4 regions of the Pseudomonas sp. LBUM1663 genome follow, and region 1 is predicted to be linked to each of the others. Evidence: predicted binding sites of a transcription regulator. Region 1 holds the regulator's gene; each other region holds the start of a gene.
The links. Region 1 encodes FliA, which starts transcription of late flagellar genes. Its sites were predicted from a motif close to CTAAAGTTTNNNNNNNNNNNGCCGNTAA; they were not measured.
Positions count from the first base shown of each region.

Region 2: a site for FliA is predicted at 1,118-1,145, ahead of ACA075_RS05335 (methyl-accepting chemotaxis protein). Genes of this name have one in related genera too.
Region 3: a site for FliA is predicted at 1,089-1,116, ahead of ACA075_RS29530 (methyl-accepting chemotaxis protein). Genes of this name have one in related genera too.
Region 4: a site for FliA is predicted at 1,697-1,724, ahead of ACA075_RS00635 (methyl-accepting chemotaxis protein). Genes of this name have one in related genera too.

Region 1 covers NZ_CP166792.1:1,810,919-1,814,020, forward strand. The annotation lists gene flhF (flagellar biosynthesis GTPase FlhF) at 1-405, shown strand, start outside; gene fleN (flagellar synthesis regulator FleN) at 522-1,352, shown strand; gene fliA (RNA polymerase sigma factor FliA) at 1,349-2,089, shown strand; gene ACA075_RS08125 (chemotaxis response regulator CheY) at 2,257-2,628, shown strand; gene ACA075_RS08130 (protein phosphatase CheZ) at 2,651-3,102, shown strand, end outside.
Region 2 covers NZ_CP166792.1:1,213,192-1,216,293, forward strand. The annotation lists gene ACA075_RS05325 (LysR family transcriptional regulator) at 1-71, opposite strand, end outside; gene ACA075_RS05330 (tellurite resistance TerB family protein) at 248-970, shown strand; gene ACA075_RS05335 (methyl-accepting chemotaxis protein) at 1,222-2,844, shown strand; gene ACA075_RS05340 (chemotaxis protein CheW) at 2,844-3,102, shown strand, end outside.
Region 3 covers NZ_CP166792.1:6,431,335-6,434,436, reverse strand. The annotation lists gene ACA075_RS29535 (LysR substrate-binding domain-containing protein) at 118-1,038, shown strand; gene ACA075_RS29530 (methyl-accepting chemotaxis protein) at 1,222-3,102, shown strand, end outside.
Region 4 covers NZ_CP166792.1:123,028-126,129, reverse strand. The annotation lists gene ACA075_RS00635 (methyl-accepting chemotaxis protein) at 1-1,581, opposite strand, end outside; rRNA gene rrf (5S ribosomal RNA) at 1,930-2,045, opposite strand; rRNA gene rrf (5S ribosomal RNA) at 2,153-2,268, opposite strand; rRNA gene ACA075_RS00620 (23S ribosomal RNA) at 2,441-3,102, opposite strand, start outside.

The sequences.
Region 1 (3,102 bases):
GCCGGCCTCCAGGCCAGCGACCCGGCCCTGCGCATGCAGCTCGAAAGCCTGGCCGGACGTGGCATCAAGTCAAAAAATTATCTGGTTTTGGCAACCACCAGCCAGAAACAGGTTCTAACTGCCGCTTATCACAGTTACAAGCGCTGCGGGCTCGCTGGCTGCATCCTGACTAAACTGGATGAAACGGCAAGTCTGGGCGAGGTGTTGAGCCTGGCGATCAGTCATGAATTGCCGGTGGCCTACCTGACCGATGGCCCGCGTATTCCGGATGATTTACATCTGCCGCGTCGTCATCAGTTGGTCAGTCGCGCCGTAAGCGTTCAAATGCAAGAAGAACCCAGCGAAGAAGCCATGGCTGACATGTTCGCTGATATCTACCACAGCCCGACCAAGCAGGTTGGCTGAGGTACTAATGAACAGTTTTTGTACCTACATCGATGGTCTGCCATGCATTGTTCAGTTATTGAGCGCGCAGCCAGTAATGTGGCCTCCGTCTATGCAAGACAAGGTAAAGAAATAACATGGGCAGCATGCATCCCGTACAGGTGATCGCGGTGACCGGCGGCAAAGGTGGCGTCGGGAAGACTAACGTGTCAGTGAACTTGTCCCTGGCTCTAGCTGAGCTCGGCCGGCGCGTCATGCTGCTGGACGCCGATCTGGGGCTGGCGAACGTCGACGTCCTGTTGGGGCTGACACCCAAACGTACCCTGGCCGACGTGATCGAAGGCCGCTGTGAGCTGCGCGACGTTCTGTTGCAGGGCCCTGGCGGTATTCGCATCGTTCCGGCCGCGTCCGGCACTCAGAGCATGGTTCATCTGAGCCCGGCCCAGCACGCCGGTCTGATTCAGGCCTTCAGTGATATCGGCGACAACCTCGACGTATTGGTGATCGACACCGCTGCGGGTATTGGTGACTCAGTAGTCAGTTTCGTTCGCGCAGCGCAAGAAGTCTTGCTGGTGGTGTGCGACGAGCCGACCTCGATCACCGATGCCTATGCGCTGATCAAACTGCTGAACCGCGATTACGGCATGAACCGCTTCCGCGTCCTGGCCAACATGGCCCAGAGCCCGCAGGAAGGCCGCAACCTGTTCGCCAAGTTGACCAAGGTCACGGACCGCTTCCTCGACGTCGCCCTACAATACGTAGGCGCGGTGCCATACGACGAAAGCGTGCGCAAGGCCGTGCAGAAACAGCGCGCCGTCTACGAAGCTTTCCCGCGGTCCAAGTGCGCCCTGGCGTTCAAGGCGATCGCGCAGAAGGTCGACACCTGGCCGCTGCCTGCCAATCCGCGTGGGCACCTGGAGTTTTTCGTCGAGCGCCTCGTGCAACAGACCGCAGGACCCGTCCTATGACAGCCAGTGGCTACAACCTCTACAAGAAGTCGGCACGTGACGCGCAGTACGAGCTGATCGAGCGTTACGCGCCACTGGTCAAACGCATTGCTTACCACTTGCTGGCCCGTCTGCCGGCCAGTGTCCAGGTTGAAGACCTGATCCAGGCCGGGATGATCGGCCTGCTTGAAGTATCGACCAAATATGACGCCAGCAAAGGCGCGAGTTTCGAGACCTACGCGGGCATTCGAATCCGCGGCGCGATGCTCGATGAAGTACGCAAGGGGGACTGGGCGCCACGTTCGGTTCACCGCAATACCCGCATGGTCAGCGACGCAATTCGCTCGATTGAAGCTAAAACCGGTCGTGACGCTAAAGATCATGAGGTTGCGGCCGAACTCCAATTGAGTCTCGACGATTATTACGGGATTTTGAACGACACCCTGGGCAGCCGGTTATTCAGTTTCGACGATCTGTTGCAGGACGGCGAACACGAAGGGCTGCACGAGGATGGCGCGAGTGCACATCTGGAGCCGTCACGCGATCTGGAAGATGAACGCTTCCAGGCCGCGCTGGCGGACGCGATTGCCAATTTGCCGGAGCGTGAGCGACTGGTGTTGGCGCTGTACTACGACGAAGAGCTGAACCTCAAGGAAATCGGTGAGGTCCTGGGGGTCAGCGAATCGCGGGTCAGCCAGTTACATAGCCAGTGCGCGGCCCGTTTGCGGGGGCGTTTGGGGGAGTGGCGAGCGCGCTGAAGGCAGTGTGGGGACACTGCGAACGAGGCCGGTGGGGTGTTGAACTGCACCGGTCGCGATCTGTTGTGCTCCAGACAGTCATCGAGTGCATTGCCGGATTGATTGAAATGGCGCGTCCAGGTGCTGGGCGCGTTTAAGACTGCTTGGAGGTCGAATTGGACAAGAACATGAAAATCCTCATCGTTGATGACTTCTCAACGATGCGGCGGATCATAAAAAACCTGTTGCGTGACCTTGGGTTCACCAACACGGTCGAGGCCGACGATGGCACTACTGCCATTCCGGTTCTCAACAGCGGGAGCATCGACTTTCTGGTAACGGACTGGAACATGCCTGGCATGACCGGTATCGATCTGCTGCGTCACGTGCGCGCCGATGAAAAGCTCAAGCACCTGCCGGTTTTGATGGTGACTGCCGAAGCCAAGCGCGAACAGATTATCGAAGCGGCCCAGGCCGGTGTTAACGGCTATGTGGTCAAACCCTTCACGGCCCAGGCGTTGAAAGAAAAAATCGAGAAGATTTTCGAACGCATCGGTTGATCCACTGCGCCACGGGGGAGCTATGGAGCATAAAGAATCTTCACTGGGCGATTTTGAATCGACCCTGAAAAAACATGCCCGCGAACTGGTCGACAGCCTTGAAAAAGGCAAGTTCGGCGACGCTGTGCAACTTATCCATGAGCTCAATCAGACCCGTGACCGCGGCCTGTATCAGGAAGTGGGCAAGCTCACTCGCGAGCTGCATAGCGCGATCGTGAATTTCCAGATTGACCCGAACATGCCGCAAGCCGAGGAAGTGTCGCAGATCACGGACGCCACCGAGCGTCTGGGGTATGTGGTCAAGCTGACCGAAGCAGCCGCCAATCGCACCATGGACCTGGTGGAAAACGCCACGCCGCTGGTCAACAGCCTGAGTGAACAAGCCCAGGCGTTGAGCACGGATTGGGGGCGGTTCATGCGTCGCGAAGTCGGGGCTGAAGAGTTCCGCGAACTGGCCCGGCGCGTCGACGGTTT
Region 2 (3,102 bases), 600 kb from region 1:
TGCGCGGCGGCGGAGATCGATCCGGTCTCGGCCACGGCGATGAAGTGGCGAATCTGACGCAAGGTCATCATGGTGGATTACCCGGTGGGCGGTTTTTATAGATTCGCCTGAGTGTATATCGCTTTTATCGATGACCCTGTTTTTCCAGGCAACATCCAGAAGCACTCTCGTCCCCGGTTGCCGGGCACTTTCGTTCTAGGCTGGTGGCCTTATGTGTCCGGTTAACCCCTTTCGTGGAGGCGGCAAAATGAATACGCGTGGATTGCTCGATCAACTACTCAAGTCCGGTCAGGACCTGATGCAGAACAAGGCCGGCGGCGCTCAAAACAAAGTGTCCAGCGGTGGATTGGGCGGATTGCTCGGTGGCGGCGGTGGTTCGGGCGGCCTCGGCGGTTTGCTTTCCGGCGCAGGCGGTGGTGCCTTGGCGGCCGGCGCCATGGGTCTGTTGCTCGGCAGCAAAAAGGCCCGCAATGTCGGCGGCAAAGTCGCCATCTACGGTGGCCTCGCGGCACTCGGTGTCATTGCCTACAAGGCTTACGGCAACTGGCAGGCCCAGCAGGGCACGGCGCCGAAGACCGAGCCACAAACACTCGACCGCCTGCCGCCCGCGCAAGCCGAACTGCACAGCCAGGCGATCCTCAAAGCGTTGGTTGCAGCGGCCAAAGCCGATGGCCACGTTGATGAACGCGAGCGTGCATTGATCGAAGGCGAGTTCACCAAGCTCGACAACGATCAGGAGTTGCAGCAGTGGCTGCATGCCGAACTCAGCAAGCCGCTCGACCCGACAGAAGTCGCCCGCGCGGCGAGCACGCCGGAAATGGCTGCCGAGATGTACATCGCCAGTGTGATGCTGGTGGATGAGGAGAGCTTCATGGAGAAGTCCTACCTGGATGAACTGGCACGGCAGTTGAAGCTGGAGCCGGGGTTGAAGGCTGAGCTGGAGAAACAGGTGCGGCAGGCGTCCCTGTAAGGTTCAAGATCGCCTTCGCGGGCACGTCAGATCGCGAAGGCGTCTCAAGCCTCACCACCTCCCGAGGCCAATCTACGGCTCATTTCTTCCAACACGCCCCTGCGACCCGCCACCCGATCCACCGCAAAGCCCTGGCCCAGAGGCCTCCTGCCGTTTTCGCGCACAAGGCCGAGAACTGCCAAACCTTCGTCTTATAGATGAAACACCCTCAGCTATACTTCGCAGCATTTGAACCGCCCCGAGGACTGACTGTGAAGAACTGGACGTTGCGCCAACGCATCTTGGCGAGCTTTGCGGTGATTATTACCATCATGTTGCTGATGGTCGTCGTCTCGTATTCGCGGTTGTTGAAGATTGAAACCAGTGAAGCCAGTGTGCGAGACGACGCACTTCCCGGGGTCTATTACAGCTCGACGATTCGCGGCGCCTGGGTCGACAGCTTTCTCCAGATTCAGGAAATGCTGGGCCTGAAGGAAGGGCAGGGCATCAGTGCCGAAGACGCCGCTGACTTCAAAAGCTACGAAGCGCGTGTGCAGGAAGCGATGAGTAACTATCGCGCCACCGTTAAGACGGATGAAGACAAGGTCGAATTCGCGACCTTCGAAAAACTCCATGAGGAATACGGCAAACTTCTGGCCGCGGTGCTCGACCTGCACAAGCGCAATCAAGAGGCCGATGCCATCAAGTTGTTCAACGAACAACTGACCCCGGCCTGGACTGCGGGACGCACCAAGCTCAATGACATCCTCCGCGAAAACAAAGCGGTGGCCGATCAGGAAATCGCGAACATCGACGATGCCGTGATTACCGCGAAAGTCATCATGGGCATTTCCCTGTTGGTCGCGGTATTGGCTGCCGGCCTCTGCGGTTTGTTGTTGATGCGCGCGATCATGGCGCCGATGAACCGGATTGTGCAGATCCTCGAAATCATGCGTACCGGCGACCTCAGCGGCCGTCTGAATCTGGAACGCAAAGACGAATTCGGTGCCGTGGAAACGGGCTTCAACGACATGATGACCGAACTCACCTCGCTCGTGTCCCAGGCCCAACGCTCTTCCGTCCAGGTCACCACGTCGGTGACCGAGATCGCGGCCACCTCCAAGCAACAACAAGCCACCGCCACCGAAACCGCCGCCACCACCACCGAAATCGGCGCGACGTCCCGCGAAATCGCGGCCACCTCCCGTGATCTGGTGCGCACCATGACCGAAGTCTCCACCGCCGCCGATCAGGCTTCGGTAGCGGCCGGGTCCGGGCAGCAAGGCCTGGCGCGGATGGAGGAGACCATGCACTCGGTAATGGGCGCGGCCGATCTGGTCAACGCCAAACTGGCGATCCTCAACGAGAAGGCCGGCAACATCAATCAGGTGGTGGTGACCATCGTCAAAGTGGCCGACCAGACCAACCTGTTGTCGCTGAACGCGGCTATCGAAGCCGAAAAGGCTGGCGAATACGGTCGCGGGTTTGCCGTGGTCGCCACCGAAGTGCGGCGTCTGGCGGACCAGACTGCCGTCGCCACCTACGACATCGAGCAGATGGTCCGTGAGATCCAGTCGGCGGTATCGGCCGGGGTCATGGGCATGGACAAGTTCTCCGAAGAAGTGCGCCGCGGCATGTCCGAAGTGCAGCAGGTCGGCGAGCAGCTGTCGCAGATCATCCACCAGGTTCAGGCGCTGGCGCCGCGGGTGTTGATGGTCAACGAAGGCATGCAGGCGCAGGCCACCGGCGCCGAACAGATCAACCACGCGCTGGTGCAGTTGGGTGATGCCAGCAGCCAGACCGTCGAGTCCTTGCGCCAGGCCAGTTTTGCCATTGACGAGCTGAGCCAGGTGGCCGTAGGGCTGCGGGGCGGCGTCTCGCGATTCAAAGTCTGATGAGCGAGCTCGCGGCCAAACGCAGCGCGGTGATGCCGGTAAAGCAGGCGTTGTTTCTGCTGTTTCGCATCGGCAACGAGCGTTATGCCTTGCAGGCGCGCGAAGTGGCCGAGGTGCTGCCGCGTCTGCCATTGAAGCCGATTGCCAAGGCGCCGGACTGGGTCGCCGGGGTGTTTGCCTATCGCGGCGCGGTGGTGCCGGTGATTGACCTCAGCGCGCTGACCTTTGGTGAACCGGCGCAATCGCGCACCAGCACCC
Region 3 (3,102 bases), 2.0 Mb from region 1:
ATTCTCGGCGCTCTGCGGGCTTTTCACAAAGGGATAAAAAGGATGGGTGGCATGAGTCAAACTCATGCTGGCAAGTTTCTGCTAACGTGGCGTAACCGCGCTATAGGAGCTTTCCCAATGTCCCGTCGTCTTCCTCCCTTGTATGCCCTGCGCGCATTCGAAGCGGCGGCGCGGCATAGCTCGTTTACCCGCGCCGCTGAAGAACTGTCGATCACCCAAAGCGCGGTCAGTCGACACATTCGTACCCTCGAAGAGCATTTCGCCTGCCGGCTGTTTCACCGCAGCGGGCGCAACCTGCAACTGACCGAGTCGGCGCGGTTGATCCTGCCTGGCATCCGTGAAGGGTTTACCGCGCTCGAACGCGCCTGCAACACCCTGCGCGCCGAAGACGACATCCTGCGCATGAAAGCCCCGTCGACGTTGACCATGCGTTGGCTGTTGGCGCGCCTGAGTCGCTTCCGGCACTTGCAACCGGGCAACGAAGTGCAATTGACCAGTGCCTGGATGGACATCGACACCGTGGACTTCAACCACGAACCCTTCGACTGCGCCGTCATCCTCAGCACCGGGAATTTTCCACCGGACTGGGAGGCGACGCTGCTGTTCCCGGAAGAACTGATTCCGGTGGGCGCGCCGAACCTGATGGACGATCAACCGTGGGATGTCGCGCGTCTGGCCAGCACTGAGCTGCTGCACCCGGCACCGGACCGGCGTGACTGGCGCACGTGGCTGCAACGCATGGGTCTGGCCGATCAGGTCTCGCTCAAGGGCGGGCAAGTGTTTGACACGCTGGAATTGGGCATGATCGCCGCCGCCCGAGGCTACGGCGTGTCCATGGGCGATTTGCTGATGGTGGCGGAGGATGTCGCGCAGGGTCGTCTGAGTTTGCCGTGGCCGACGGCTGTCGCCAGCGGTGAGCATTATTACCTCGTCTGGCCGAAAACCCGCCCGGGAGGTGAACGTTTGCGCCGCCTCAGCGACTTTCTGCAAGGGGAGGTCCGGGCCATGGATTTACCGGATGTAGAACGCTTGAGCTGAATCGATGGAGCCCCTGCAATAGAGGCCTTGCGCCATATCCCGGCTAATTACTCAAGTATTCAGGTTTGCCGCCGAAAATCTGCAGGTGGGACCTTCGTGCAGGTTCCCTGTAATTCCCTTATTAGAATTTTGCCGAGTGTGCATCGTGATCAGGATGATCCGGTCACTCGGCCAGGAGCTGTCATGTCTCAACCTCGTGCCCGGATCGCCTCACAGCTTGGTCTTGCGCTTGCCGTGATACTGGCGATTGTCATCACTGGCAGTACCGTGTTCGCCTTGCGTTCGCTGGACACCGCCAACCTCGCCACCCGCGAAGAGCACTTGGCCAGTGAGGCCCGGTTGCTGGCCGATCAGTTGAGTACCTTTCACGGCACGTTGCGTGAAAGCACCCAGCGCCTGAGCGGTCTGTTCGAGAAGCGATTCAGCGCCGGCTTGAGCGTGCACCCGGATGAGCCGGTGGCGGTGGCCGGTGTGCAGACCCCGGGCTTGCACCTGGGCAGCGAAGTGTTGAACAACAACTTCAAGGAAGTGGACGAGTTCAAGCAGATGACCGCGGGCGTTGCGACGGTGTTTGTGCGCAGCGGCGAAGACTTCATCCGCGTCAGTACGTCCTTGAGCAAGCAAGACGGCAACCGGGCCATCGGCACCTTGCTGGACCACGCTCACCCGGCCTATGCACGCTTGATGGCGGGACAGAGCTATGTCGGTCGCGCCTTGCTGTTCGACCGCTCCTACATGACGCAATACACGCCTGTACGCGACAGCAGCGGTAAGGTGATTGCCGTGCTGTTCGTAGGATTCGATTACACCGACGCGCAGAACGCGCAGTTCGAGAATCTCAAACGCTTCCGTATCGGCCAGACCGGTTCGCTGGCGCTGCTCGATGAGCAGAAGAAGTGGTTGGTGCCGATTGCCGGCGTGCAAGCGCTGGATCAAGCGGTCCCGGCTATCGTCGATCTGGCGAAAACGCCGGGCAAGGGTGATTTCTGGAGCGACAAGTCCGAAGACTTCTACAGCGTGGCCGTGCCGTTCGATGGCGGCCCGTGGTCGGTGGTGGCGAGCATGCCGAAAGCCGAAATCAGCGCCGTGACCTGGAGCGTCGGCATTCAATTGGCCATCGGCAGTCTGCTGGCGATGTTGATCGCCGTCGGCTCGGCGGTCTGGCTGCTGCGCAGCAAACTCGCACCGCTGGGTGATCTGGTGCGTCAGGCAGAAGCCTTGGGCGCCGGTGATTTGAGCGTGCGCCTGAACGTGACGAGCAATGACGAAATCGGTCAGCTGGCCCGTGCCTTCAACCAGATGAGCCAGGCCTTGTCGACCATGGTCGAGCACATCCGCAAGGCCTCGGGCGAAGTCAACAGCCGCGCCCAGGCGTTGTCCGGCCTGTCCGGCGGTGCCTATGAAGGGATGGAGCAGCAGTCGGGCGAAATCACCAGCATGGCCGGCGCCGTGGAAGAGTTCAGCGCAACCTCGCTGAACATTGCCGACAACATGGGCAACACCCAGCGTCTGGCGCAGGAAAACGCACAGCAAACTCAGATCGGTCGTACATCGATGGACGAGGCGTCCTCGTCTCTGGAACAAATCGCCGGCGCGTTGAACAGCACCGCCACCGTGATCAATACCTTGGGGCAGCGATCCCAGGAAATCGGCGGCATCGTCGGGGTGATTACCTCGATCGCCGATCAAACCAACCTGCTGGCGCTGAACGCGGCCATCGAAGCGGCCCGTGCCGGTGAGCAGGGTCGTGGTTTTGCGGTGGTTGCCGACGAGGTGCGTAACCTGGCTTCGCGTACACGTCAGGCCACTGATGAAATTTCCGGGATGATTCAAAGCATCCAGCAGGAAACCGGCAATGCGATCAGCACCATGGAACAAGGCAACGTGCTGATGCAGGAAGGTCTGTCACGCAACGCCAACGTAGCCTCGGCCCTGGCGCGGATCGATGAGCAGAGCCGTTCGGCTGGCCAGCAATTTGCGGCGATCACCACCGCGACCCAGGAGCAGAGCAGCACTGCGACATTGCTCAGCAGCAACCTGCAAAGCATCGCGTTGGCAAACAGC
Region 4 (3,102 bases), 1.7 Mb from region 1:
CACCGCTTCGCGAGAACCGATCTGCAGCGAAGTGATCATCTTGTGGATCTCTTCCGCCGACTCCTGCGTGCGATGCGCCAGGTTGCGCACTTCGTCCGCCACGACCGCAAAACCACGACCGGCTTCACCGGCACGCGCCGCTTCGATGGCGGCGTTGAGCGCGAGCAGGTTGGTCTGCTGGGAGATACCTTTGATCACATCCAGAATGTGCCCGATGTTATCAGTGCTGGCGTTCAGGGTTTCGATCTGGGTGCAGGACAGGCTGATTTTCTGCGACAGCTCGGTCATGGCCAGGATGGTTTTCTCCACCACCTGACGACCATCATCCGCCTGTTCGCTCGCACCACTGGCATGCTGCGAAGCATCGGCAGCATTGCGGGCGATTTCCTGGGTAGCGGCACCCAATTGGTTGATGGCGGCGGCCACGCTGTTGGTGCGTGCGCTTTGCTCGTCGGAGCCGATGATCGAGGCGTTGGACGATGCCATTACGCGTTGCGACAAATCGTGGACCTGGCGGGTCGCCGAGGACACTTCGGAAATCGATGCGTGAATCCGCTCCACGAACTGGTTGAACGAACCACCCAACTCGCCAAACTCGTCTTTGCTTTCCACGGCCAAACGACGGGTCAGGTCGCCTTCGCCCTGGGCGATGTCCTGCATCGCGCGGCCCATGGTGGTCAGCGGACGCATCAGCACGTTGATCAGCAGGCTCAACAGCACGGCAATAACGCTCACGGCGATGAACATTGCGATCAGCGCCGAGGTACGGAATTGGCTCAGTGGTGCGTAGGCCTTGTCCTTGTCGATCGACAGACCGATGTACCACTCGGCATTCGGCAAACCGCTCACCGGGGTGAACGAGAGGATGCGATCCTGCTTGTTCAGGGTGACGTCCTGATTGCCCTTCTCGATGCGCACGCCAGAGTTGGGGTAGATGTCTTTCAGGTTTTTCATCACCTGTTCTTTGTCCGGGCTGACGATCACTTGACCGTCGGCACTGACCAGGAACGCGTGGCCGATGCCACCGAAGTCCACCGAGTTGATGATCTTCACCAGGGTCTCAAGGCTCAGGTCACCGCCGACCACGCCGAGCAATTCGCCGTTCTTTTTCACCGGCATGGCGATCGTCACCACCAACCCACCGACGGCGGCCATGTACGGCGGCGTCAGCATGGTCTTGTCGGCAGCCACGGCTTGCTTGTACCAAGGGCGCTGACGCGGATCGTAACCGTCCGGCATCTTCGCGTCAGGGCGTTGGGTGAACACGCCATTGGCCTGGCCAACGTAGGTGAACTGGAAGTTCGAGGTGAAGGCCGGTTGATCAACCAGGCCGGGAAGGTCCCCATTGGCGCCTTGATGAGCGACGTTCTGGGCGAGGTTCTCCAGCACCAGCACACGGCCGCTCATCCAGTTCTGCACGCTGCTGGCGGTCAGATCGCCGGCCTGCTGGACGGAGGACTCGAGGTTTTGCCGGATGGTGTTTCGCTGCAGATAGTCGTTGTACAAAGTGAACAACGCAAATGCCAGCACCACGACGCCAGAGGCGGCCAGAAGGATTTTATGGCTGAATTTGAGATTCATTTCATGGGACTTCTTATGCAAAAAGTGGGGATGCGTTCCAGGTGCAACATTCCATGTAACAGTGCAGGCGGCATTCTTCGGCCGCGCTACTTTGGTGCACGCATGTCTCCCCAGTCTGTCGGCACCAGTCGGAGAAATCTTAGGGGTTTATATGAAATGGTCGATATTCCCGCCGAACGGCGTGCTAGAGCGGTTGACGGTCAATGTACCTCTTGAATACTTTGGAATGCTGGGGAAGGACGTAACGCGGATGTGGCATGTCACGCCGGGGACAATGGCCCGAAGTTTTATGGAGCTAAAACGACAAAACCCCTGTCTGCGTTAGCAGACAGGGGTTTTGGAATTCAATCTTGACGATGACCTACTCTCACATGGGGAAACCCCACACTACCATCGGCGATGCATCGTTTCACTGCTGAGTTCGGGATGGGATCAGGTGGTTCCAATGCTCTATGGTCGTCAAGAAACTCTGTGTCCAGCCCGTTACAGTCGTAACGTGCCAGCAAAATTGGTGACTTCTACTAAAACAAAACCCCTACCTGCATACGCAGATAGGGGTTTCGGAATTTAATCTTGACGATGACCTACTCTCACATGGGGAAACCCCACACTACCATCGGCGATGCATCGTTTCACTGCTGAGTTCGGGATGGGATCAGGTGGTTCCAATGCTCTATGGTCGTCAAGAAATTCGGTAGCCAGGTCGTTTGCCTTACGGCGCACGCTCCAGCGAATGGGTATGTGATAGATCTCGGTGTTTGTGAACAATTCGAACTTTCGGTTCATTTCGTCTTCACACACCGCAATCTGGTGCTCTTTCGCTTTTGGGCTCGAAGCAAGCAAATTGCTTGGGTGTTATATGGTCAAGCCTCACGGGCAATTAGTATTGGTTAGCTCAACGCCTCACAGCGCTTACACACCCAACCTATCAACGTCGTAGTCTTCGACGGCCCTTCAGGGGACTCAAGGTCCCAGTGAGATCTCATCTTGAGGCTAGTTTCCCGCTTAGATGCTTTCAGCGGTTATCTATTCCGAACATAGCTACCCGGCAATGCCACTGGCGTGACAACCGGAACACCAGAGGTTCGTCCACTCCGGTCCTCTCGTACTAGGAGCAGCCCCTCTCAAATCTCAAACGTCCACGGCAGATAGGGACCGAACTGTCTCACGACGTTCTAAACCCAGCTCGCGTACCACTTTAAATGGCGAACAGCCATACCCTTGGGACCGGCTTCAGCCCCAGGATGTGATGAGCCGACATCGAGGTGCCAAACACCGCCGTCGATATGAACTCTTGGGCGGTATCAGCCTGTTATCCCCGGAGTACCTTTTATCCGTTGAGCGATGGCCCTTCCATACAGAACCACCGGATCACTAAGACCTACTTTCGTACCTGCTCGACGTGTCTGTCTCGCAGTCAAGCGCGCTTTTGCCTTTATACTCTACGACCGATTTCCGACCGGTCTGAGCGCACCTTCGTACTCCTCCGTTACTCTTTAGGAGGAGACCGCCCCAGTCAAA